Regions from separate parts of the Serratia sp. GW822-FHT06E05 genome, predicted to be linked through region 2. Evidence: predicted binding sites of a transcription regulator. Region 2 holds the regulator's gene; each other region holds the start of a gene.

What was found. The regulator CRP, encoded in region 2, controls carbon source genes, mostly activating them, when cyclic AMP is high. The targets are predictions, from matches to a motif close to ATGTGANNNNNNTCACAT.
Region 1: a site for CRP is predicted at 1,128-1,145, ahead of serA (phosphoglycerate dehydrogenase). Genes of this name have one in related genera too.
Region 3: a site for CRP is predicted at 2,124-2,141, ahead of AC1RKC_RS01855 (YjcB family protein). Genes of this name have one in related genera too.
Region 4: a site for CRP is predicted at 3,589-3,606, ahead of AC1RKC_RS18450 (PTS sugar transporter subunit IIB). Genes of this name have one in related genera too.

Annotation. Positions count from the first base shown of each region.
Region 1 covers NZ_JBXALM010000010.1:193,006-198,922, reverse strand. The annotation lists gene AC1RKC_RS20640 (LysR family transcriptional regulator ArgP) at 1-156, opposite strand, end outside; gene rpiA (ribose-5-phosphate isomerase RpiA) at 359-1,015, shown strand; gene serA (phosphoglycerate dehydrogenase) at 1,340-2,578, shown strand; gene AC1RKC_RS20625 (5-formyltetrahydrofolate cyclo-ligase) at 2,786-3,394, opposite strand; RNA gene ssrS (6S RNA) at 3,423-3,605, opposite strand; gene zapA (cell division protein ZapA) at 3,647-3,976, opposite strand; gene AC1RKC_RS20610 (YecA/YgfB family protein) at 4,298-4,876, shown strand; gene pepP (Xaa-Pro aminopeptidase) at 4,938-5,917, shown strand, end outside.
Region 2 covers NZ_JBXALM010000011.1:188,408-194,324, reverse strand. The annotation lists gene AC1RKC_RS21615 (hydrolase) at 10-990, shown strand; gene AC1RKC_RS21610 (YheU family protein) at 987-1,220, shown strand; gene AC1RKC_RS21605 (phosphoribulokinase) at 1,372-2,241, shown strand; gene AC1RKC_RS21600 (OsmC family protein) at 2,279-2,686, opposite strand; gene crp (cAMP-activated global transcriptional regulator CRP) at 3,066-3,698, shown strand; gene AC1RKC_RS21590 (YccS/YhfK family putative transporter) at 3,753-5,828, shown strand.
Region 3 covers NZ_JBXALM010000001.1:416,638-422,554, reverse strand. The annotation lists gene AC1RKC_RS01865 (oligopeptide/dipeptide ABC transporter ATP-binding protein) at 1-655, shown strand, start outside; gene lpxA (acyl-ACP--UDP-N-acetylglucosamine O-acyltransferase) at 667-1,455, opposite strand; gene AC1RKC_RS01855 (YjcB family protein) at 1,773-2,054, opposite strand; gene mrdA (penicillin-binding protein 2) at 2,347-4,272, shown strand; gene AC1RKC_RS01845 (penicillin-binding transpeptidase domain-containing protein) at 4,375-5,917, shown strand, end outside.
Region 4 covers NZ_JBXALM010000008.1:212,278-218,194, forward strand. The annotation lists gene AC1RKC_RS18430 (Vgb family protein) at 1-560, opposite strand, end outside; gene AC1RKC_RS18435 (aldo/keto reductase) at 590-1,561, opposite strand; gene AC1RKC_RS18440 (SDR family NAD(P)-dependent oxidoreductase) at 1,574-2,374, opposite strand; gene AC1RKC_RS18445 (LysR family transcriptional regulator) at 2,481-3,374, shown strand; gene AC1RKC_RS18450 (PTS sugar transporter subunit IIB) at 3,793-4,110, shown strand; gene chbC (PTS N,N'-diacetylchitobiose transporter subunit IIC) at 4,122-5,483, shown strand; gene AC1RKC_RS18460 (glycoside hydrolase family 1 protein) at 5,532-5,917, shown strand, end outside.

The DNA.
Region 1 (5,917 bases), on a different contig from region 2:
GACCAGCAGCGGTTGGCCGAACAGGTTTTCCAACTGCTTAATGCGCTGGGATACTGCCGATTGGGTGATACAAAGCTTTTGCGCGGCGCGCTCAAAGCCGCGCTCACGGATCACCGCGTCCAGCGCTTGCAGCGTTCGATAGTCTGGGCGTTTCATCGGAAAGATATCCCTTACAGTAATAGATACAGGCACTATGCCACATCTGGGGTGTTTTACAGGTGGAAAATCACCGCGCGACTTTACCGCGACGCGCCTAAAAATGCGGCTTAGGGTGAAGAAGTGTGATCCTGCCTGAGTGAAAAATAGCGATTTACCCTATAATACGCACACGTTTTCGTACAGAGGCAATGGACATATTATGACGCAGGATGAACTGAAAAAAGCGGTTGGCTGGGCCGCGCTGGATTACGTAACCCCTGGCACCATCGTTGGGGTAGGTACCGGCTCCACCGCCGCCCACTTTATTGACGCGCTCGGCTCGATCAAGCACCAAATCGAAGGGGCGGTGTCCAGCTCCGACGCCTCCACCGCCAAGCTGAAAAGCCTCGGCATCCACGTGTTCGACAGCAACGAAGTGGATTCTCTGGATATTTACGTTGATGGTGCGGATGAAATCAACCGCCAGATGCAGATGATCAAAGGCGGCGGTGCCGCGCTGACTCGCGAAAAAATCATTGCCGCCATCGCGCGCAAATTTATCTGCATCGTCGATGCCAGCAAGCAGGTCGACGTGCTGGGCAAGTTCCCGCTGCCGGTCGAAGTGATCCCGATGGCGCGTTCCTATGTGGCGCGTGAACTGGTGAAGCTGGGTGGCTTGCCGGAATATCGTCAGAATGTGCTGACCGATAACGGCAACGTGATCCTCGATGTGCACAACCTGAGCATCGTCGACGCCATCGCGCTGGAAAACAAAATCAACGGTATTGCCGGCGTGGTGACCGTCGGTTTGTTCGCCAACCGCGGCGCCGATGTGGCGTTGGTCGGCACGCCTGAAGGTGTGAAAGTCGTCGAATAACCGCATGTGTTAGCAGGGGCGTCGCCATGGCGCCCCTCTGGAATACGATCTTGGATCCCAGCGGACCGCATAATTCACTGGCTAAAATATCTTTTCTTTAAAGCGCCAAATTTGGTGACATATGTCACATTGTCAGCGTTAGCTCCACAAAGCTTCTGTCTATTTCTTTCCCTATGGCATTTTCTGCCACAAACCGCCAACATCGCTGAGCCTTGTACTGACGGGCGGGCAATCGTTTGTATTGCCGCCCGCGTTATTTTTGTTATGTTGGATGCGTGCTGTTAACAACAGCCGCTTCTGAAGTCTGAACATAGGGTCGGGTAAATGGCAAAAGTATCATTGGAGAAAGACAGGATTAAATTCCTGTTGGTGGAAGGGGTTCATCAGAGCACGGTAGATAATCTGCTGGCAGCCGGATATACCAACATTGAATATCACAAAGGTGCGTTAGACACCGAAGCGCTTAAGGCATCCATCCGCGATGCTCACTTCGTCGGCATCCGATCGCGTACGCATCTGACCGAAGAAGTCTTCGCCGCTGCAGAAAAGCTGGTGGCGGTAGGGTGTTTCTGCATCGGCACTAACCAGGTTGATCTGAAGGCGGCGACCAAACGCGGCGTTCCGGTGTTTAACGCACCTTTCTCTAATACCCGATCCGTGGCCGAAATGGTGCTGGGCGAACTGCTGCTGATGCTGCGCGGCATTCCATCCGCCAACGCCAAAGCGCACCGCGGCGAATGGCAAAAATTGGCCGTGGGCTCGTTTGAAGCGCGCGGCAAGAAGTTGGGGATTATCGGCTACGGCCATATCGGTACCCAACTGGGCATCCTGGCCGAAGGCCTGGGCATGAAAGTGTTCTTCTACGATATCGAGAACAAGCTGCCGTTGGGCAATGCTCAGCAAGTGCGCCACCTGTCAGACTTGCTCAATATGAGCGATGTGGTGACGCTGCACGTGCCGGAAACCCCATCAACCAAAAACATGATGGGTGCAGAAGAGCTGGCACTGATGAAGCCGGGCTCGATTCTGATCAACGCTTCGCGCGGCACCGTGGTGGATATTCCGGAACTGTGCAAGGTATTGGCCAGCAAGCACTTGGCCGGCGCGGCGATCGACGTCTTCCCGGAAGAGCCTGCGACCAACAGCGAGCCGTTCAACTCACCGCTTTGTGAATTCGATAACGTGATCCTGACCCCGCACATTGGCGGCTCCACTCAGGAAGCGCAGGAGAATATCGGTGACGAAGTGGCCGGCAAGCTGGCGAAATATTCCGACAACGGCTCAACCCTGTCGGCGGTAAACTTCCCGGAAGTGTCCCTGCCGGCGCATGGGCCTAACGCCAGCCGCCTGCTGCACATCCATGAAAACCGTCCGGGTGTACTGACGCAGATTAACCAAATCTTCGCTGAAGAAGGGGTGAACATCGCCGCGCAGTACCTGCAAACCGGTCCGGAAATCGGCTATGTGGTGATCGACATTGAAGCGGAAACCGAGCGTGCCGATGCGGCATTGCAACGTATGAAGGCGATTGACGGCACTATCCGTGCTCGCTTGCTGTTCTGATTGAACGTGCTGTAACGAATAAAGGCCGGATTTATCCGGCCTCAGGTTATTGACAAAGGGGGATAAAAGCGTGGTTTTTCCCCCTTTGTGTTATTAGCCGAAAATCAACAAATTGATTTTCCTGGTTTATTTTCAAAACCTTTAGCGCCTGCCGCCAAACATTATATGTTTGTCAGCAGTCTCAGGCCGGATTTATCCGGCCTTTTGCTATTTAACGATCTGCCAAACCCAATTCTGCGCGGGGGTAACAATCTCCGGCAGCGGAATATCCCAGTGTTCCACCGGCACCTGTTCGACCTGCTGGCAATCATGGGCCAGGCCTATCGGATAAGGGCCACGGTGTTGCCAGTTTTGCAGCGTGCGATCGTAGAAGCCACCCCCCATCCCCAGGCGCTGGCCCGCGCTGTCAAAGGCCACCAACGGCGTCAGTACCACGTCGAGCGAGCCCAATGGCAGCACGTGGCGCACGTCGAGCTCGGGCTCGAGAATGTTGAAGCGGTTGTGCACCAGCGGCGTTTCAGGGGTGTAATGCAGGAATAACAGATTACCCTTGCTGAACGGGTGCAACACGGGCAGATAAACCTGCTTGTCCAATTGCCACAGCCGTTCAATCAACGGGCGGGTATTTAGCTCACCGTCGAACGACAAAAATACCGCGATATTCTGCGCTGCCAGGATGCGTGGATGTGCAGCGATGCGTTCAGCTATCTGCAGGGAGGATTGTTGTTGTTGTTCAGGCGTTAGAGCGCGTCTACGCTGACGGATTTGATTTCGGATATTTTGCCGCTGCTGGGCATACTGGGCTTGAAAAGACATAGTCAGCACACATACCGCTGAGGAAGGGGGAATCTCCGAGATGCCGTCGCAGGCTGTAACCCTTGAACCCATGGTTCAAGGTGAACGTGCTGTCGCAATCTTAAGGCTTCTCGGCGGGCCGAGCATGCACACCGATCGCGGATCATCACATTCTGTTGGTACTAAATATCGGCTCAGGGGACTGGCCCGCTGGCGAACATCTCAGAGAAATTTTTTACTCATTGCCAAAACCTGAGGTTTCAGCAACTTAAGTTATTCGAATTGTGCATCCTGACGTTCAGAGATGCGACCCTGTTCAAGCAAAGCCTGTTCAATGGTCTGTTGCAGCATGCGAATGCGTTGTTCCATATTGGACGCATAATCACGGGTTTTCAACCGTTCTTGAGCAAGTTCATGACAAACGTTCAATGCTGCGATGAAAACGAGCTGCTCAGTATTTGTGACTCTAGTGCGAACTTTAAGATCTTGCAACCGTTCGTTAAGATCGACCGCGGCCATGTTCAACGCATCTTGTTGTTCTGGCGGGCAATTGACTCTTAAAGAGCGACCAAAAATTTGAATATCTACCGGTTGTGCAGACATGCCACCTTCCTGCCTAAATTTCGCGCCAGCCCCAGCTTGCCCTGACCGGGCCTACCAAAGCGGGCGCCACTATATATACCTCGGTACCAAGATACAACCCCTTTTTCAGTACCTGGTTGTAATCTACTGCGTCAGACATTACCAGTCAAAAAAGGGTTTCAAAATGCGTATTTAGCGTCATTTCGTCCCCTGCCGGCAGCGTGTGAGTTCTGACACATCACGATTATAACTAGCCACTGAGGTGTCGCGCTTATCTGGTACAGCGACGGACCTTGGTGGTAGCATAACACGAACTTATCCTGCCAACGATGACGAATGCGCATGTCTATACAGAATACATTTCCAAGTTACCAATCTTTGACCGTTGCTCTCAACCAGCAAGCGGTGGCGTTAACCGCAGCAGAAATGCACGGCCTGATCAGCGGCCTGCTGTGCGGTGGCAGCCGCGACGCCGGCTGGCAATCGCTGGTCTACGATCTGACCAATGAAGGCGTGGCCTTCCCGCAGGCGCTGAGCCTGCCGTTACAGCAACTTCATGAAATCACGCGTGAAACGCTGGAAGACGACGACTTCATGTTCCAATTGATGATGCCGGAAGGCGAAACCGTCAGCGTGTTTGACCGCGCCGATGCGCTGGCCGGTTGGGTGAATCATTTCCTGCTGGGGCTGGGCATGATGCAACCCAAGCTGGCGCAGGTGAAAGACGAAGTGGGCGAGGCGATCGACGATCTGCGCAATATCGCTCAGCTCGGTTATGACGAAGACGAAGACCAGGAAGAGCTTGAGCACTCTCTGGAGGAAGTGGTGGAGTACGTGCGTGTGGCGGCCATTTTGTGCCACACCGAATTTACCCGCCATAAGCCGACGGCGCCGGAAAATGCCAAACCGACCTTGCACTAAACACCCGATTTCACGTCCTTAGCGGCCGTGAGCACAGGCAGATTGATTTCAGGAGAAGGTGATGACTCAGCAGGAATTCAACGGCCGCCGTCAGGCGCTGTTGGCTAAAATGGCTCCGGCCAGCGCGGCAATTATTTTCTCTGCGCCGGAAGTGACGCGCAGTGCAGATACCGAATATCCCTACCGTCAGAACAGCGATTTCTGGTATCTGACCGGCTTCAACGAACCGGGTTCGGTGTTGATTCTGGTCAAGAGCGACGAGACGCACAACCACAGCGTGCTGTTCAACCGGGTGCGCGACCTGACGGCGGAAATCTGGTTTGGCCGTCGCCTGGGGCAAGAAGCGGCTCCGGCGAAACTGGGTGTGGACCGCGCGCTGCCGTTCGATGAAATCAACGATCAATTACCCCTGCTGCTCAATGGCCTGGACGTGGTTTACCACGGGCAGGGCCAATACGATTACGCCGATAAAATCCTGTTCAACGCGCTGGACAAGCTGCGTAAGGGTTTCCGCCAGAATCTTCAGGCACCGGCGACCGTGACCGACTGGCGTCCGTGGGTGCATGAAATGCGCCTGTTTAAATCGCCTGAAGAGCTGGCGATCATGCGCCGCGCCGGTGAAATCAGCGCGCTGGCCCATACCCGCGCGATGCAGAAATGCCGTCCCGGCATGTTCGAATACCAGCTTGAAGCGGAAATTCATCACGAATTTACCCGCTTTGGCGCTCGTTATCCGTCTTACAACACCATTGTCGGCGGCGGTGACAACGCCTGCATTTTGCACTACACCGAAAATGAAAGTGAATTGCGCGATGGCGATCTGGTGCTGGTCGACGCCGGCTGCGAGTATAAAGGCTACGCGGGTGACATCACTCGGACCTTCCCGGTCAACGGCAAATTCAGCCGGCCACAGCGCGCGGTGTATGACATCGTGCTGGCATCGCTGACGCGTGCTCTGGAGTTGTTCAAACCGGGTACCAGTATCCGTGAGGTTAATGATGAGGTGGTACGCATCATGATCACCGGGCTGGTGGAGCTGGG
Region 2 (5,917 bases):
ACTCAGGTTATGCATGAATCCTTTCGCCCTTTGACCGGGGCCAGTAATCCGCATCTGCAGACGCTGCTGCCAAGGCTGGTGCGCCGCCGCGTGCAGCTAAAACCACATTGGCAACGGCTGGAATTACCCGACGGCGACTTTGTCGATCTCGCCTGGAGCGAAGATCCGGCTCAGGCTGCCGGCAAGCCGCGCGTGGTACTGTTCCACGGACTGGAAGGCAATTTCTACAGCCCCTACGCTCACGGTCAACTCAACGCCTGGCGTGAAAAAGGCTGGCTTGGCGTGGTGATGCATTTTCGCGGCTGCAGCGGCGTGCCGAACCGCAAGCAGCGCATCTATCACTCCGGAGAAACGGAAGATGCGCGTTTCTTCCTGCAGTGGCTGCGCGCAACCTACGGTGAAGCCCCCACCGCCGCGGTCGGGGTCTCGCTCGGCGGCAACATGCTGGCCTGCTACCTGGCACAGCAGGGGGCGGACAGTCTGCTGCAGGCGGCGGTCGTGGTTTCAGCACCGCTGATGCTGGAGCCCTGTTCGTGGCGTATGGAACAAGGCTTTTCGCGCGTTTATCAGCGCTATCTGCTTGGGCAACTCAAACAAAATGCCACCCGCAAGCTGCTGCACTACCCTGACACGTTGCCGCTCAAGCTGCCGCAGCTCAAAGCGTTGCGCCGGATCCGCGACTTTGATGACGCCATCACCTCGCGCATTCACGGCTTCAGCGACGCCAGTGATTATTATCGCCGTTGCAGCGCCCTGCCGTTGTTGCCGGCGATCCAGACGCCGTTATTGATCATCCATGCCAAAGACGATCCCTTTATGACCGACGAAGTGATCCCCGAGGTCACCACGCTGCCGCACAACATTGAGTATCAGTTGACCGAGTTTGGCGGCCACGTCGGTTTTGTCGGCGGCACCTTGAAACACCCCCAAATGTGGCTGGAATACCGTATTCCATCCTGGCTTTCCCCTTATCTGGACACAACCACGTGATTATCCCCTGGAAAGAACTGGAAACTGAGACCCTAAACAGCCTGATCGAGTCCTTTGTGTTACGCGAAGGCACCGACTACGGCGAGCACGAACGCTCGCTGGAACAGAAAGTGGAAGACGTGCGCCGCCAGTTGAAAAACGGCGAGGTGTTGCTGGTTTGGTCAGAACTGCATGAGACCGTCAACATCATGCCGCGCGGCCAGTTCCGCGCCGGGCAGGAAGAAATTTAGTGGCGATCGGTTCTATGACTGACGGAAAAAATCAGGTAACAATGGGTTATTGCAAACCAACGCGCGGAATTTTGCCCTTGGCGAAAGGGCGTCAAACAGACCAATAATCATATCTGACGCCTGCGCATTTAACACGGAGTGACCTACCACCATGTCCGCCAAACATCCCGTTATCGCAGTGACCGGCTCCAGCGGGGCCGGCACCACCACCACCAGCGTGGCGTTCCGTAAAATCTTTCAGCAGTTGAACATCCGCGCCGCCGAGCTGGAAGGCGACAGTTTCCACCGCTACACCCGGCCGGAAATGGACGCAGCGATCCGCAAAGCGCGCGATCTCGGCCGCCATATCAGCTATTTCGGCCCCGAAGCCAATGACTTCGGCCTGCTGCAACAAAGCTTTCTCGACTACGGCAAAAACGGCACCGGTCGCTCACGCAAGTATCTTCATACCTACGATGAAGCGGTACCCTATAATCAGGTTCCCGGCACTTTCACCCCATGGGAAGCCTTGCCGGCGCCGACCGACGTGCTGTTCTACGAAGGGCTCCACGGTGGCGTCGTGACCGAACATATCGACGTGGCCAAACACGTCGATCTGCTGGTCGGCGTAGTACCGATCGTAAACCTGGAATGGATCCAGAAGCTGATCCGCGATACCGGTGAACGCGGTCACTCCCGCGAAGCGGTAATGGATTCGGTGGTTCGTTCGATGGAAGACTACATCAACTACATCACGCCGCAGTTTTCACGTACCCATATCAACTTCCAACGGGTGCCGACGGTAGACACCTCCAACCCGTTCGCCGCTAAGGCTATCCCTTCGCTGGACGAGAGCTTTGTGGTCATCCACTTCCGCGGGCTGGACCAGATTGACTTCCCTTATCTGCTGGCAATGCTGCAGGGATCTTTTATCTCGCATATCAATACGCTGGTGGTGCCGGGTGGCAAAATGGGGCTGGCGATGGAACTGATCATGGCGCCGCTGGTGCAGCGACTGCTGGAAGGAAAAAAAATCGAGTAATCTACGGGGCGCGGTACAACCGCGCCCCCTTTATCCGTTACGCCAGGTCGCGGATTTCAAAACTGTGGGTCACGCTGGCGGCTTTGCTCAGCATCAGTGAAACCGAACAGTACTTCTCAGCTGACAGGTTGACCGCACGTTCCACGATCTTGTCGCTCAAATCTTTGCCGGTCACGATAAAATGCAGGTTGATATGGGTAAACAACCGTGGCGCTTCTTCGCGGCGTTCAGAGGTCAGTTTCACCTCGCAATCACGCACGTCGTTGCGTCCTTTTTGCAGGATCGACACCACGTCGATAGCACTGCAGCCCCCTACTGACATCAGCACCATTTCCATCGGACTGGGTGCTTTATCACCAGCGTTGCCGTCCATCAATACCTGATGGCCAGACGCGGATTCACCCAGAAACGTCAACCCTTCCACCCACTTAACTCTTGCCTGCATGCTGGTCACTCCGGTTAATTTCTTAAAATCAGAGTACGCTTTCGCATAGAAACTGGCAACGGAACCTGATGCTAATCATGCTGAAGCGAGACAACACGAGACACCCGCCTCACTCTGTGCTACAAACAGAGCCGCAATAAATCTTTCCGGGACACTGATTTCAGGGAAACTCCCAGGGAAAGGCTCCTTTACCGGTATGTTAACAGAATGTAGCTTGCAGCTCTCCCGGCAAGTTAATATGCTAGAGCGACAGCGTATATTTATGACACGCCTCAAAACCTGCTGATAGCCACCATTAAAACAACGGCGACAGCACGTTTTACAGGGAACTCTGACCCCTGTGACACAAGGCAGCGATAACAACAGAGGATAACAGCGAATGGTTCTCGGCAAACCGCAAACAGACCCTACTCTCGAATGGTTCCTGTCTCATTGCCATATCCACAAATATCCATCCAAAAGTACGCTGATTCACCAAGGTGAAAAAGCCGAAACGCTTTACTACATCGTCAAAGGCTCCGTCGCGGTGCTGATTAAGGATGAAGAAGGTAAAGAGATGATCCTGTCCTACCTTAACCAGGGGGATTTCATCGGCGAGCTTGGATTGTTTGAAGAAGGTCAGGAGCGTAGCGCCTGGGTTAGGGCGAAGACCGCCTGTGAAGTGGCTGAAATTTCCTACAAGAAATTCCGCCAGCTGATTCAGGTAAACCCGGACATCCTGATGCGCCTGTCTGCCCAGATGGCAAACCGCCTGCAGATAACCTCTGAGAAAGTGGGTAACCTCGCCTTCCTGGACGTTACGGGCCGCATCGCGCAAACCCTGCTGAACCTGGCGAAACAGCCTGATGCCATGACCCATCCGGATGGCATGCAGATTAAAATCACCCGTCAGGAAATTGGCCAGATCGTCGGTTGCTCTCGTGAAACCGTGGGTCGTATTCTGAAAATGCTGGAAGATCAAAACCTGATCTCCGCTCACGGCAAAACTATTGTCGTTTACGGCACCCGTTAATCACTGAAAAAACGGCGCGATAATTCGCGCCGTTTTTTTATTCCCCGATTTATCATGTGGCGCCGACTGATTTATCATCCGGAAGTCAACTATGCACTGCGACAAACGCTGGTGCTGTGCCTGCCGGTTCTGCTCGGGCTGTTGATCGGCCAACTGCAATACGGCCTGCTATTTTCCCTGGTTCCCGCCTGCTGCAACATCGCCGGGCTGGACACGCCCCACAAACGTTTCTTTAAACGCCTGATCGTCGGCGGTTCGCTCTTTGCGCTTAGCAGCCTGCTGCTGCAACAGGCACTGCTGTGGCAAGTGCCGCTGCCCGCATTGATGCTCGGCCTGGCACTGTTGCTTGGCGTCAGCGGCGAAATCAGCCCACTGCACGCCCGCCTGCTGCCCGCCGCGCTGGTTGCCGCCATCTTCTCCCTCAGCATGGCCGGTACGGTACCGCTTTGGCACGCGCCGGTATTATATATCGTGGGTACCGCCTGGTACGGCCTGTTTACCTGGTTCTGGTTCAAGCTGTGGAAAGAGCAACCGATGCGCGAGTCGCTCAATCAGCTCTATCTGGAGCTGGCGGACTACTTCGAAGCCAAATATTCGCTGTTGACCCAGCACACCGATCCGCAGACCGCCTTACCACCGCTGCTGGTGCGCCAGCAAAAGGTCATGGACCTGATCACCTTGCTGTATCAGCAGCTTAATTTTCTGCCCCATGCCAGCAATCTCGAACAAAAGCGCCTGCAACGCACCTTTCAGGTCGCGCTGGATTTGCAGGAACATATCACCGTCAGCCTGCACCTGCCGGAAGAGGTCCAAAAACTGGTAGAGCAGAGCCAGGCCGAAGCCATTATCCGCCGCAATGCACAGGTGATTGCCAATCGGCTGCGCACGGTAGCGCACTATATCCTCTATCATCAGCATTCTCAGCGTTTCAACATGGACCATGAGTTGGCAGCCCTGGAAAAAGTGGCGACACAGCACCCGGACAACCCGGTCGGCCAATTCTGTTATTACCACTTCAGCCGCATCGCCCGCCTGCTGCGCACCCAGCACCCACTCTACCGACGCGATCTGATGGCCAATCAAAACCGTCTGCCATTCTGGCCCGCGCTGGTCAGTTACCTGTCGTTCAAATCCAACGCCCTGCGCAATGCGTCCCGGCTGGGAGTCACCCTGGCAGCGGGCAGCAGCCTGGGCATGATTTTCAATCTGCCAAAACCTTACTGGATCTTGCTGACCATCATGCTGGTGAGCCAAAACGGCTACAACGCCACCCGGGTGCGCATCCAGCACCGTGCGCTCGGCACCTTGGTTGGGTTGGTGATTGCCGCCGGGTTACTGCAACTGCAGCTGCCCGAGGCTGAGACGCTGGGCGTGATGCTGGTGATCACGCTGCTGGCCTATCTGGTTTCACGTAAAAATTACGGGCTGGCGGTAATTGGCTTTACGGTGACGGCGGTTTACACCCTGCAACTGTTGGCACTGAACGGCACCCACTTCCTGGTGCCGCGCCTGATCGACACGCTGATCGGCTGCGTACTGGTGTTCGGCAGCACCATCTGGCTGTGGCCACAGTGGCAAAGCGGTCTGCTACGCAAGAACGCCCATCAGGCGTTGGAAAACGATCAGCAGGCGCTGCGCCTGTTGCTGGAAGAGCAAGAACCCGATCCCAGTGCGCTGGCTTATGCCCGCATGCAGGTCAATCAGGCGCACAACGCGCTGTTCACCTCACTCAATCAGGCGATGCAGGAGCCGGGATTTGAATCGAGCTACCTGGCAGATATGCGCCTGTGGGTTACGCACAGCCAGTTTATTGTCGAACACCTGAATGCGATGACCATTCTGGCGCGCGAGCACTATATGCTGACGCCAAAGCTGGCGGAGGAGTATTTGCAGTCTTGTGAAATCGCGCTGCAAAGCTGTCAGCAGCGGCTTGAATACGACGGGCCGAGCAGTGGCAACGGCATTATGCAGCCACCGGATTTGCAGCCGGATATGCCGGTGACTGAAATGGAACGCCATCTGCGGCGGATTTTGTCCCATCTGAGCGTCATGCACACCATCTCGTCACTGGCCTGGCGCCAGCGTCCGCACCATGGTATCTGGCTGAAACGCAAACTGCGCGATCAATAAGGGCGCCGCCGGCGCCCTCAGACTGCTGACAAAGCTTGTTATTAGGGAGACCGCCCCTCGGTGCGCTAGACCCGAGTATCTCGGGCTCA
Region 3 (5,917 bases), on a different contig from region 2:
GCTCGATCCGCGCCTGCCGGTATGGCGAATTATCACCGAGCCGGTGTACGTGCAGCAACACAACAGCGTGGCGGAACGACGGGCGCAGGCGGCGGAGTTGGCTCAGCAGGTGGGACTGCGGCCGGAGGCGATTGACCGGTTGCCGCACGAGTTTTCCGGCGGACAGCGACAGCGTATTTCCATTGCACGCGCACTGTCGTCACAGCCGGACATCATCGTGCTGGACGAACCTACTTCGGCGCTGGATATTTCGGTGCAGGCGCAGATCCTCAATTTACTGGTGGAACTGCAACGCCAGCGCAACCTGACTTATGTGCTGATCTCGCATAACGTCTCGGTGATCCAGCACATGAGCGATCGGGTAGCGGTGATGTATCTGGGGCAGATTGTCGAATTGGGGCCGACCGCGCAGGTGTTGCGCCAGCCGCAGCACCCTTACACCCGGTTGCTGCTGGATTCGGTGCCCCGTACCGGCCGTTCACTGAGCGACAGCACAATTGAAGACCGCAAAGGGGAATTACCGGGCAACCGGCAGTTGCCGCAGGGCTGCTTTTTTCGCGAACGTTGCCCTTACGCCGGCGAGGGGTGCCAGCGACCGCAAAGTTTGAGAGTCAACTTGGGCGGCACGGCGGTGCGTTGCCATAAGGTAGGATGACGGCGATACGCTCAGCGGATAATGCCGCGCGTCGAGCGTGTGAAGAAGTCGAGGAACAGGCGTAGCAATGGGTATTCCACGCTCAGGTGGATAACCTCTTGCCGTAAATCCTCCAACGCCATCGACCGGTGATACAGCATATCGTAGAGAGCGTGAATAACTCGCTGTTGTTGCGGATCGGCGGCCAGAAAAGCCAGCGCTGCCAGATGCAGGCCGTCAGGTTTGGCGCGATGGCCGCCGGCCTGAACAAAGGGCGGCAGATCCTGCACCAGCAGGGCACCGTCGGCAACTTTTGCATGGGCACCGATAATGCAAAATTGGTGTACCGCGCACCGGGCGCCGACCCATGCAGCATCGCCCATCTCAACATGCCCGGCCAGGCCGCTGTGCTCGCCGACGTAAGCACCGTTTCCGATGACGCAGTCGTGGGCAACATGCACATTATCTCGCAGGTGATTGTCGTTACCGATGACGGTGCGCTGGCGCCCCTGTACTGTACCGCGATGTAGGGTGGCGTAATGGCCTATACGGTTACGATCGCCAATGATTAACGAGGTCGGTTCATCGGCATACTTCAAATCCTGGCCGGCTTCGCCGATCGAAGAAAACGAGCCGAAAACGTTGTCGCGGCCGATACGGGTCAGGCCGTTAATTACCGAGTGCGAGGCAACAGTGGTGCCTTCGCCTATCTCAACCCCGGCGGAGATGACGCAAAAAGGCCCGATACGCACGTGCGCACCGATCATCGCGCCGGGCGCGATCAGGCTGTTGTCTGCAATAAGGGCAGAGGGAGAAATCATCACGTTTCCTGATGGCGGCGCGTGGCTATCCATCAGCCAGGCCAGTCATCGGTTAATTATTAAGCCGGATTCTGGATTAATTGGGGGAAACAGGAACGCGTGGGCAGGAAGTTTGCCTTCCGGTCGGTGTGACAAGGTTTGTCTGCGGCCAGCATAAGCCGGTATTTGCCTCAGACCGCTACCTTATATTTTATTTATTTTGTGAACCTTTGGGTAATAACGGGATGTTACCACCGGCGATTTCAACCCTTTGCTCTGCAGGGCTGAAAATGGTCAGGCTGACAACGGTCAATTCCGTCGCCAGCGAATGCCATAACTCAGGGCAGTGGCCAATCGGTAGGGGTGTTACTGACGACCTCGACATACATGTCCCAGGCGTGGGACCAGAATTGCGTAAAGCCTTCCTGACTGAAGCTAATGCCCATCAGGCCCATCACGAACCAGCAGGTGGTGAACAACCCGAGGCTGCTGAACATAAATGCCATGCCGTTGCGGCTGGTCTTACGGCAAACGACGTTTAGCTGGCTGGCCATAAACATCATAACGGCGCTAAGCAACTCCCAGCGCATCATAATAAAACCTGTGGCAATGGCACTCATCGAACGGGATCCTTGGTGATAAAGCTGCTCCCGGCGAGCGGCCGGAAGGTCAGGGCAATGGGTGAAATAGTGTGATCTGTGTCACATTGTAGCACTGGGATAAATCGCTGCTCAATCCCTGAGCGGGAGAAAAATCGGCATTTGGTAACATTCCAACATGCTGAAACATTTATGCCATTTCATTAGCAACCTTTTAATGGGGAGCGCAAACCAATAACGCTATGCTTGCCGACTTTTCACTGCCCTGATTTATCTTGGGAAAATGTGACGTCTGACAGGTAACTCGCCACGTATGGCCCTATTAAAAGATAAAATTCGCGACCATTCCGCCGAAGAAATGTTGTTTATACGCCGCGCCGGCGTGGCAATGGTGTTGGTTGTCGCCTGTTTTGGCGTGTTGATCCTCAACCTGTACCGCCTGCAGGTAAAACAGCATGCGTTCTACCAGACGCGATCCAATCAAAACGACATCAAGATGGTGCCGATTGCCCCCAGTCGCGGGCTGATTTTCGACCGCAACGGCATTCCGCTGGTGCGTAACATTACGCTGTATCAGATCCAGATTATCCCCAGCAAAATCGACAATATGACTGCGCTGCTGCAGGCGCTGACGCCGATTGTCGATCTGACCCCCGAAGACATCGCCGCTTTTCGCGATGACATGCACCACAATGGCCGCTACAAGCCGGTTACCTTGAAAAGCGGGCTGACGGAAACCGAGGTGGCGCGCTTCGCGGTCAATCAATACCGTTTTGACGGGGTGACGATTGACACCTATCAGCAGCGGGAATATCCCTACGGTGCCGAACTGGCCCACGTGGTGGGTTACGTGTCTAAAATCAACGATGGCGATTTGAAGCGGCTGGACAAGGCGGGCCTCAGCGAGAACTATGCCGCCGACCACAATATCGGCAAGCAGGGCATCGAGGCTTATTATGAGTCAGAGTTGCATGGCACCACCGGTTATCAGGAAGTCGAAGTGGATAACCACGGTCGCGTGATACGCCTGCTGAAAGAACAACCGCCACAGGCGGGCAAAAACATTTACCTGACGCTCGATCTGCCGCTGCAGCAATATATCGAATCAGTGCTTAAAGGGCAGCGGGCGGCAGTGGTGGTGGAAGACCCGCGCGACGGTGGCATTTTGGCCATGGTCTCCAGCCCCAGTTACGATCCCAACCCTTTTGTGAAAGGCATCAGCTATCCCGCGTATAAAGCTCTGCTGAGCAACCCCGATCTGCCGCTGATTAACCGCGTCACGCAAGGGCTCTACCCACCGGCATCCACGGTGAAGCCTTACATGGCCACGTCCGCGCTGTTTGCCGGAGTGATCACCCCCAACACCACCTTCTTTGGCGCGCCGACCTGGACCTTACCGGGTACCCAGCGCCGTTATCGTGACTGGCTTAAAACCGGGCATGGCATGCTGAACGTGACCAAGGCGATAGAGGAGTCCGCCGATACCTTCTTTTATCAGGTGGCGTTTGAAATGGGCATTGACCGTATTCACAGCTGGCTAAGCCAGTTTGGTTACGGTCAGGCGACCGGGATTGACCTTAACGAAGAGTATCGCGGCGTGCTGCCAAGCCGCGAATGGAAACAGCGGGTGCATAAAAAAGCCTGGTATCAGGGGGACACCATCTCGGTAGGCATCGGCCAGGGATATTGGGTGGCTACGCCGATCCAGATGGTGAAGGCGTTAACGACGCTGATCAACAACGGCAAGGTGAAAGCGCCCCATTTGTTGTACTCCATGCGGCAGGGCAACCTGGTGAGTCGCTACCAGCCACCGGTAGAGAGTGCACAGATTGGTGATGCCAAATCGCCGTACTGGGGCATCGTTCGCAATGGCATGTACGGCATGGCCAATCTGCCAAACGGCACCGGTTATAAGCTGTTCCATACTGCGCCGTATCAGATTGCCGCCAAGTCCGGGACTTCACAAGTGTTTGGTCTGAAAGAGAATCAGACTTATAACGCCAAAATGATCCCGGTACGGCTGCGCGACCATATTTTCTATACGTTGTTCGCGCCTTATAAAAATCCGCGGGTGGCGATGGCATTAATTCTGGAAAACGGCGGCGGTGACGGTGTGGTCGCGGGGCCGACGGCCCGGGCGATCCTCGACCATATTTTTGACCCGGCCAACGCCCCGCAGCCTGAGGTTAACCAGAAAGTTAAACCGGAGTTAAACGACAGCGCGGATGTGCAACAGTAAACGCGTTTGTTTTTACTTTCTTACAAACTGCAATCTTCTAACTATTTCTGTCAGGGTAGACTGAAATAATCACATAACTTTAATAAAAACGCAGGGTTAACAGTGGCGCCATTAACAAAAAAAAGCGGTAAAAATTATTCGACCCTTCGCTTTGGCTGGATTTGCGGCGGGATCCTGGTTTGCTTTTTCCTGCTGGCCTTTCGGGTCGGCTATTTGCAGTTGCTGGAGCATCAGCAGTTGGCGGATCAGGCCGATCAGCGTTCGATTCGCACCCAGGTGCTGCCCACCAACCGGGGGATGATCACCGACCGTAACGGCGAGGCCTTGGCCGTCAGCGTGTCATCGAAAGATATTGTGTTGGATCCCAAGCATATTCTCGACACCCATACCGATATCGGCAATGAACGCTGGCAGAGCCTGGCCAACGTGCTGAAAATGCCGCTACCCGAGGTGCAAAAGCTGATCCAGGCTAATGCCCACAAGCGTTTTGTCTATCTGGCGCGCAAAGTCGAAGATGATAATGCCGATTACATCAGCAAGCTGCGTTTAACCGGCGTCAGTACCCTGCAGGACTTCAGCCGTTTCTACCCGATGAGCCAGGATGCCGCCGGGCTGATCGGCATTGTCGGGCAGGACAATCAGGGTCTTGAAGGTATCGAGCTGGGCTTTAACCACCTGCTGCAAGGCAAGAACGGCCTGCGGGTTTACCAGAAGGACGGCAGCGGGGCGGTGATTGGCGTGATCAAGAACGTCGATCCTGTGCCGCCGCCGAATGTCACGCTGAGTATTGATAAATTCATCCAGTACGTGCTGTACGCGCAAATTCGCGACGGCGTGGTGGCAAACCAGGCCGATTCCGGCTGTGCGGTGCTGGTAAAAGTGAATACCGGTGAAGTGCTGGGGATGGCCAGCTACCCGTCATTCAACCCGAACAACTACGCCAATACCCCGGCCAAAGATATCCGCAACGTGTGCAGTAGCGACAGTTTCGAACCGGGTTCTACCGTGAAGCCGGTGGTGGTGATGGTCGGGCTGGAACACCGGTTGATTAAGCCGGATACCGTACTGGACACCACGCCTTACCGGGTCAATGGTCATTTGATCAAGGACGTAGGCCACTGGTCGAAATTGACCATTACCGGCGTGCTGCAAAAATCCAGCGACATCGCCGTTTCACATATTGCGCTGGCGCTGCCCGCCACCGTACTGCCTGCGGTTTACAAGAGCTTTGGCTTGGGCAGACCGACCGACCTGGGCATCGGCAACGAAAGCAGCGGTTATTTGCCGCAGCACCGCGAACGCTGGGCTGACATCGAACGCGCAACCTTCTCGTTTGGTTATGGTTTGCGTGTGACCCCGTTACAGATGGCGCGTGAATACGCGGCTATCGGTTCCTATGGCGTTTATCGGCCATTGTCGATCACCCGAGTGACGCCACCGGTGATGGGGCAGCGCATTCTGCCGGAAGATACGGTAAAAACCGTGGTGCATATGATGGAAAGCGATGCCTTACCGGGGGGCAGCGGGGTCAGCGCTGCGGTACCAGGTTACCGTTTGGCGATTAAAACCGGTACCGCAGAGAAAATGGGCACCAACGGCAAATACGACGGTGGTTACATTAACTACACCGCCGGCGTGGCGCCCG
Region 4 (5,917 bases), on a different contig from region 2:
AACCCGCTGGGAGCCGCTAATTGCGGATCCTGATACAGCGTACTGAAGGCCGCTTCGCCCGGCCGCAGGCGCAGGATGCCGCCGCCGCGGGTTTCCGTCACGTACACCGTACCGTCTGCGCCGAGCACGATATCGTTGCCCATTTCTCCCGCCGGCAGCGCCAGGCTGCGGTTGAGGGTGCCATCCGCGACATTCAGCGCATAGATGCGGTTGGCGCGTGTTTTGCCGCCGGAGAGAAAGTCTGGCGAATTGCCCCACAGCAGCCCGCGCCGTTCGTCCAGCCGCAGCGCATTTGAGGCGAACACCGTGTCAGCGCCGGGGAAGAAGGTTTCCCACGCCTGACCCGGCCGTTTGCGCAGCACGTTGCCGCTGGTGATCAGCCCGACATACAGTGTACCGTCCGCTGCGCGGGCGATGCCGTTAGGGTAAAGCGCGCCGGGCGGCAGCGTTATGCTGCTTTCTGTGCAATCTGCGCTGACGGCGGCCTGCGCCGGCGTGCTAAGGGTGAATGCGGCAGCGAGGGTGAACAACGCCGCTCGAGCGGTAACAGCGTATGACATGTTTCTCTCCGGGAATGGGGGAAAAGGGGCTACCAGCGTTCGGGGCGGGCAGCGTGTGCCATTGGCGCCTCCAGCGCGGCCACGTCTTCCGGCGATAGCCTGAGGTCGAGCGCCGCCAGCGCATCCTGCAAATGGTGTGGCTTGGACATGCCCACCAGCGGCGACGCCACGCCGGGTTTGGCCAACAGCCAGGCCAGCGAGATCTGAGCCGGTGGAACGCCGCGCGCGGCGGCCACCTCCGCTACCGTAGCGATGGTGCATTCCACCTCGTTTCTGCCGCCGTACCAACGGGGCGCCTGTTCGTCGGTGGCGGCGCGCAGCGTGCCGCCACTGCCGGAGCCGGCCAGCACGCCGCGGGCCAGCGGCGACCAGGGCGTCAGGCCAAGACCTTCCTCCAGGCACAACGGGATCAATTCTTCTTCGTCTTCACGCGTCACCAGGTTGTATTGGCTTTGCAACGAAATAAACGGCGCCAGGCGGTGCTGACGTTGAAAGGCCAGCATTTTCATCAGGCGCCAGGCGTGCAGTGAAGACGCGCCGAGATAGCGGATCTTGCCCGCCCGCACCAGGCCGTCGAGGGTGTCGGCAGTTTCTTCGATCGGCGTTTCGGTGTCGAAGCGGTGCAGCACGAACAGATCGAGGTAATCCGTTCCCAGCCGCTGCAAGGAGGCGTCGACGCTGTGCAGCAAATGCTTGCGCGACAGCCCGCAGCTGTTCGGCTGTGCGTCCATCGGAAAGTAAGCTTTGGTGGCGATCACCACGTCTTCACGACGGGCGAACGCCTTCAGCGCACGGCCGAGAATGCGCTCGCTTTCTCCGCCGGAGTAAATGTTGGCGGTATCGAAAAAATTGATGCCGGCCTCCAGCGCCTCGCGGATAAATGGGAACGCTTCGTCTTCCTTCAACACCCAGGGCCGCCAGGCCGGATCGCCGTAAGTCATGCAGCCCAGACAAAGGCGGGACACCTTCAGGCCGCTGTCGCCAAGCCGAACGTAGTTCATGGCGTCGTCTCCTCAGCGCATGCCGGCGATGGTGTAACCGCCGTCCACCAGCAGGCTTTGGCCGGTGATGAAGCGGGCTTCGTCCGTCGCCAGCCACAGCGCCACATCGCCGATGTCTTCCGATTCGCCCAAACGGCCGGCGGGCGTGTGGGCGATAAAGGGCGCGAACGCCACGCTGTCGGCCACGCTGCCGCGCGCCATCGGCGTGTCGATGATGCCGGGGTTGATGTTGTTGACGCGGATGCCTTGGCCGCTGTATTCGAGCGCTACCGCGCGGATCATCGCATCGAGCGCGCCTTTGCTGGCGGAATAGCTGGATGAGCCGGCGAGCGCGCCGTGGGTCAGCCAGGAGGAGGTGTTCACGATCACGCCGCCTGAATGCTGCTCCAGGAAGGTTTCAATTTCGTATTTCATCGCCAGCCAGACGCCACGGAGGTTAATGGCGATCACGCGGTCAAAATCCTCGCTGCTCTGTTCGGTGATGGGGGCGAAGTTGCCGATGATGCCGGCGTTGTTGAAGGCGACGTCGAGCCGGCCGTAGTGGGCGGTCACCGTGGCGAGCAGCCTGCGGATGTCGTTTTCCTGGGAGACGTCGGCCACGATGGGCAGGGCGTCGCCGCCGGTGAGCGCGATGTCGCGCGCCGTGGCTTCGATTTCCGCCGCACGCCGGCCGGCCAGCGCCACTTTTGCGCCTTCGCGGGCATAGGCCAGCGCGGCTGCGCGGCCGATACCGGTACCGCCGCCGCTTACCAGCACGACCTTGTCAGCCAGACGGCGCGGCGTTTCATGAGTTGGGGCTTTAACATTAATCATCGCATCAATACCTGGTAATGGGTTCGAACGCAATGCTATATTGTTAGATTAAGGATAACTATCCGTTAAAAATTAATCTAACTATTAGATAATTTATATTAATAGCATGAAGAAACCCGAATTGTCCGGCCTGGCAGCCTTCGTGGCTATCGCCAGTGAACGCAGCTTCCGTCGCGCCGCCGCCCGATTGGGCGTGACGCCGCCGACGCTGACCCACACCCTGCGCGAACTGGAATCGCAGGTGGGCATTCGCCTGCTGAACCGCACCACCCGCAACGTCTCGCCGACGGAGGCCGGTGAGCATCTGTTGGCACAGCTGGTGCCGGCCTTTACCGACATTGACGCCGCGCTGGAGAGCCTGAATGCGTTTCGCGAAGGGCCACGCGGCCTGGTGCGCATCAACGCGCCGCGTTCGGCGATCGATCTCGCCATCGTGCCGCATCTGGGGCAGTTGGCCAGCGAGTACCCCGGCATTACGCTGGAGGTGGTGGCGGATGAAGGGTTTGCCAACATCGTCGAGCAAGGCTTTGACGCCGGTATTCGGCTCGGCGAGGATCTTCACAACGATATGCGTGCGGTGCGCCTGACGCCGGATCTGCGTTTTGCCATCGTCGCCACGCCGGACTATTTTCAACGGCACGGCGAACCGATGCATCCACATGATTTGCTGCAGCACCGCTGCATCGGTTGGCGCAAGGCCTCTTCGGGCGAGCGTTACAAATGGGCATTTCAGCAGGGCGAGCAGCGATTTTCCGTGGCTGTCAACAGCCCGCTTATCGTGGATGACGCCAGGCTGTTGCTGCAGGCGGCGTTGGCGCACGTCGGCATCGCTTTCGCCATCGAACAGGAGGTGGAAGAACACCTCACGAGCGGACGGCTGCGGCGGGTGTTGGCCGACTGGTGCGCGCCGTTTCCCGGTTTTTACCTCTATTATCCCAACCGCAGGAATCATTCCGTGGCGCTGACCACGGTGATCGAGTTGTTGCGTCTGCCCACCTAGTCTTCTTTACCGGCCATCGCGTTCGGTTGGCAAGTAAGAAAATCAAGCTTGAACTACTTTATTCCCCCTTCGTTTGTTCGGGCGCAAATAATCTCTTAAATTACCAGTGAGTTTATAACTGGCTGTTTATAATTGTTATTTTATAGTTTATCGCGAATATTCCGATTTTTTATAGGTTGTTTGTGAGCCCGGTCACACTAATTTTTTATGCAAAATGTGAAGAGGGTCAATCGGGAAGGTCAAGGAGAGACGGTTCTTTATGCCGATGGCTTACCGGTCAGCTCCGATGCCTCCGTATACTGTTCGCAACCAGGGCAGAGCAACGGAAATTTTCATAAGGAATGTGCGCGAGGCAATCGCTATTGCATCTGGCAAACAAATGACACGGGGCTTTTTTGATTATCTTGAGGGATTGGGTATGGAAAAGAAAAAAATCTATCTGTTTTGTTCTGCCGGTATGTCGACTTCTCTGCTGGTTTCAAAAATGAAGGCGCAGGCCGAGAAGTACGAAGTGCCAGTGATCATTGCCGCTTATCCCGAAGCGCTGGCTGCGGAAAAGGGCGCAGAGGCAGATCTGATCCTGCTGGGGCCGCAGATTGCCTATACGTTAGCCGAAGTACAAAAACAGCTGCCCAATAAGCCCGTCGAAGTGATCGATTCCACTTTATACGGCAAGCTTGATGGCCTTGGGGTGTTGAAGGCCGCGGTCGCCACCATAAAAAAAGCTAACCAATAAAGGGGTCTGCCGTGAATACGTTAATTGCCTCGTTGGAAAAGGTCATACTGCCCTTTGCCGTGAAAATTGGTAAACAGCCCCATGTTAATGCCATCAAAAACGGGTTCATTCGATTAATGCCGCTGACGTTGACCGGGGCGATGTTCGTTCTGATCAACAACGTATTCCTCAGTTTCGGCGAAGGCTCGTTCTTCTTTTCATTGGGGGTACGGCTGGATGCGTCCACCATTGAAACGCTAAACAGCCTGAAGACCATCGGTGGCAGCGTTTATAACGGCACCCTGGGGATTATGTCCCTGATGACGCCCTTCTTTATCAGTATGGCTTTAGCGGAGGAGCGTAAGGTTGACCCGCTAGCGGCCGCGCTACTGGCGGTTGCCGCCTTTATGACGGTGACGCCGTTCAGCGTCGGTGAGGCTTATGCCGTCGGTGCTAACTGGCTTGGCGGCGCCAACATCATTTCCGGCATGGTGATCGGCCTGGTGGTGGCGGAGATGTTTACCTTTGTGGTGCGCCGCAACTGGGTCATCAGCCTGCCCGACAGCGTACCTTCTTCCGTGTCTCGCTCGTTCTCCGCACTGATCCCCGGATTCCTGATCCTGTCGATCATGGGCGTGATTGCCTATTGCCTGACGCTGTGGGGAACCAACTTCCACCAAATCATCATGGACACCATCTCGGCTCCGCTGGCGAAAATGGGCAGCGTTGTCGGCTGGGTGTATGTGATGTTCTCCTCGCTGCTGTGGTTCTTCGGGGTGCATGGCTCGATGGCGCTGGCCGCGCTGGACAGCGGCATCATGACGCCATTCGCGCTGGAAAACGTAGAGCTTTACAACAAGTATGGTTCGGTCGAAGCCGCCGTTGCCGCCGGCAAAGAGTTCCATATGTGGGCGAAACCTTTCGTCGACTCTTATATCTATCTGGGCGGCACCGGCTCTACGCTGGGGCTGATTATCGCCATCTTTATCGCCTCGCGCCGTGAAGACTATCGCCAGGTCGCCAAGCTGGCTACCCCGTCGGGCATCTTCCAGATTAACGAACCTATCCTGTTCGGCCTGCCGGTGATCATGAACCCGGTGATGTTTATCCCGTTCATTCTGGTTCAACCGGTATTGACGATCATCACCACGGTGGCCTATTACACCGGAATGATCCCGCCTATCACCAACATTGCCCCCTGGACCATGCCGGTAGGTCTGGGGGCGTTCTTCAATACTAACGGCAGTATCGTCGCCATGTTGCTGAGCTTCTTCAACCTGGGCGTGGCGACCTTGATTTACCTGCCGTTTGTGATGATATCCAACAAGGCGCAGAGCCAGATCGATCAGGCTACCGAAAGCGAAGAAGACATCGCCAAGGCGCTGAAATTCTAACTGTCAGTCTGGGGCAGCACTTGCTGCCCCGGTTTTAGGGGCGTTTGGATGAAATATCAATTTGCTGACGATTTCTGGTGGGGAAGCGCGACCTCTGCGCCGCAGTCGGAAGGGGCCTCTGCACGGGATGGCAAAAGTCAGAACATCTTCGATTACTGGTATGACATTGCGCCAGAACGCTTTCATCATCAGGTCGGTCCGTCCGAGGCATCCACCTTTTATGACCATTTCCAGCAAGACATCCTGCTGTTAAAAAAGCTTGGGCATAACACCTTCAGAACCTCTATTTCCTGGTCACGACTGATCCCGGACGGGGAGGGCGAGGTGAACCCGAAAGCCGTCGCTTTTTATAACGCGCTTATCGATGGCCTGCTGGCTGAGGGCATTACGCCATTTATCAACCTTTACCATTTCGACATGCCGATGTGCATGCA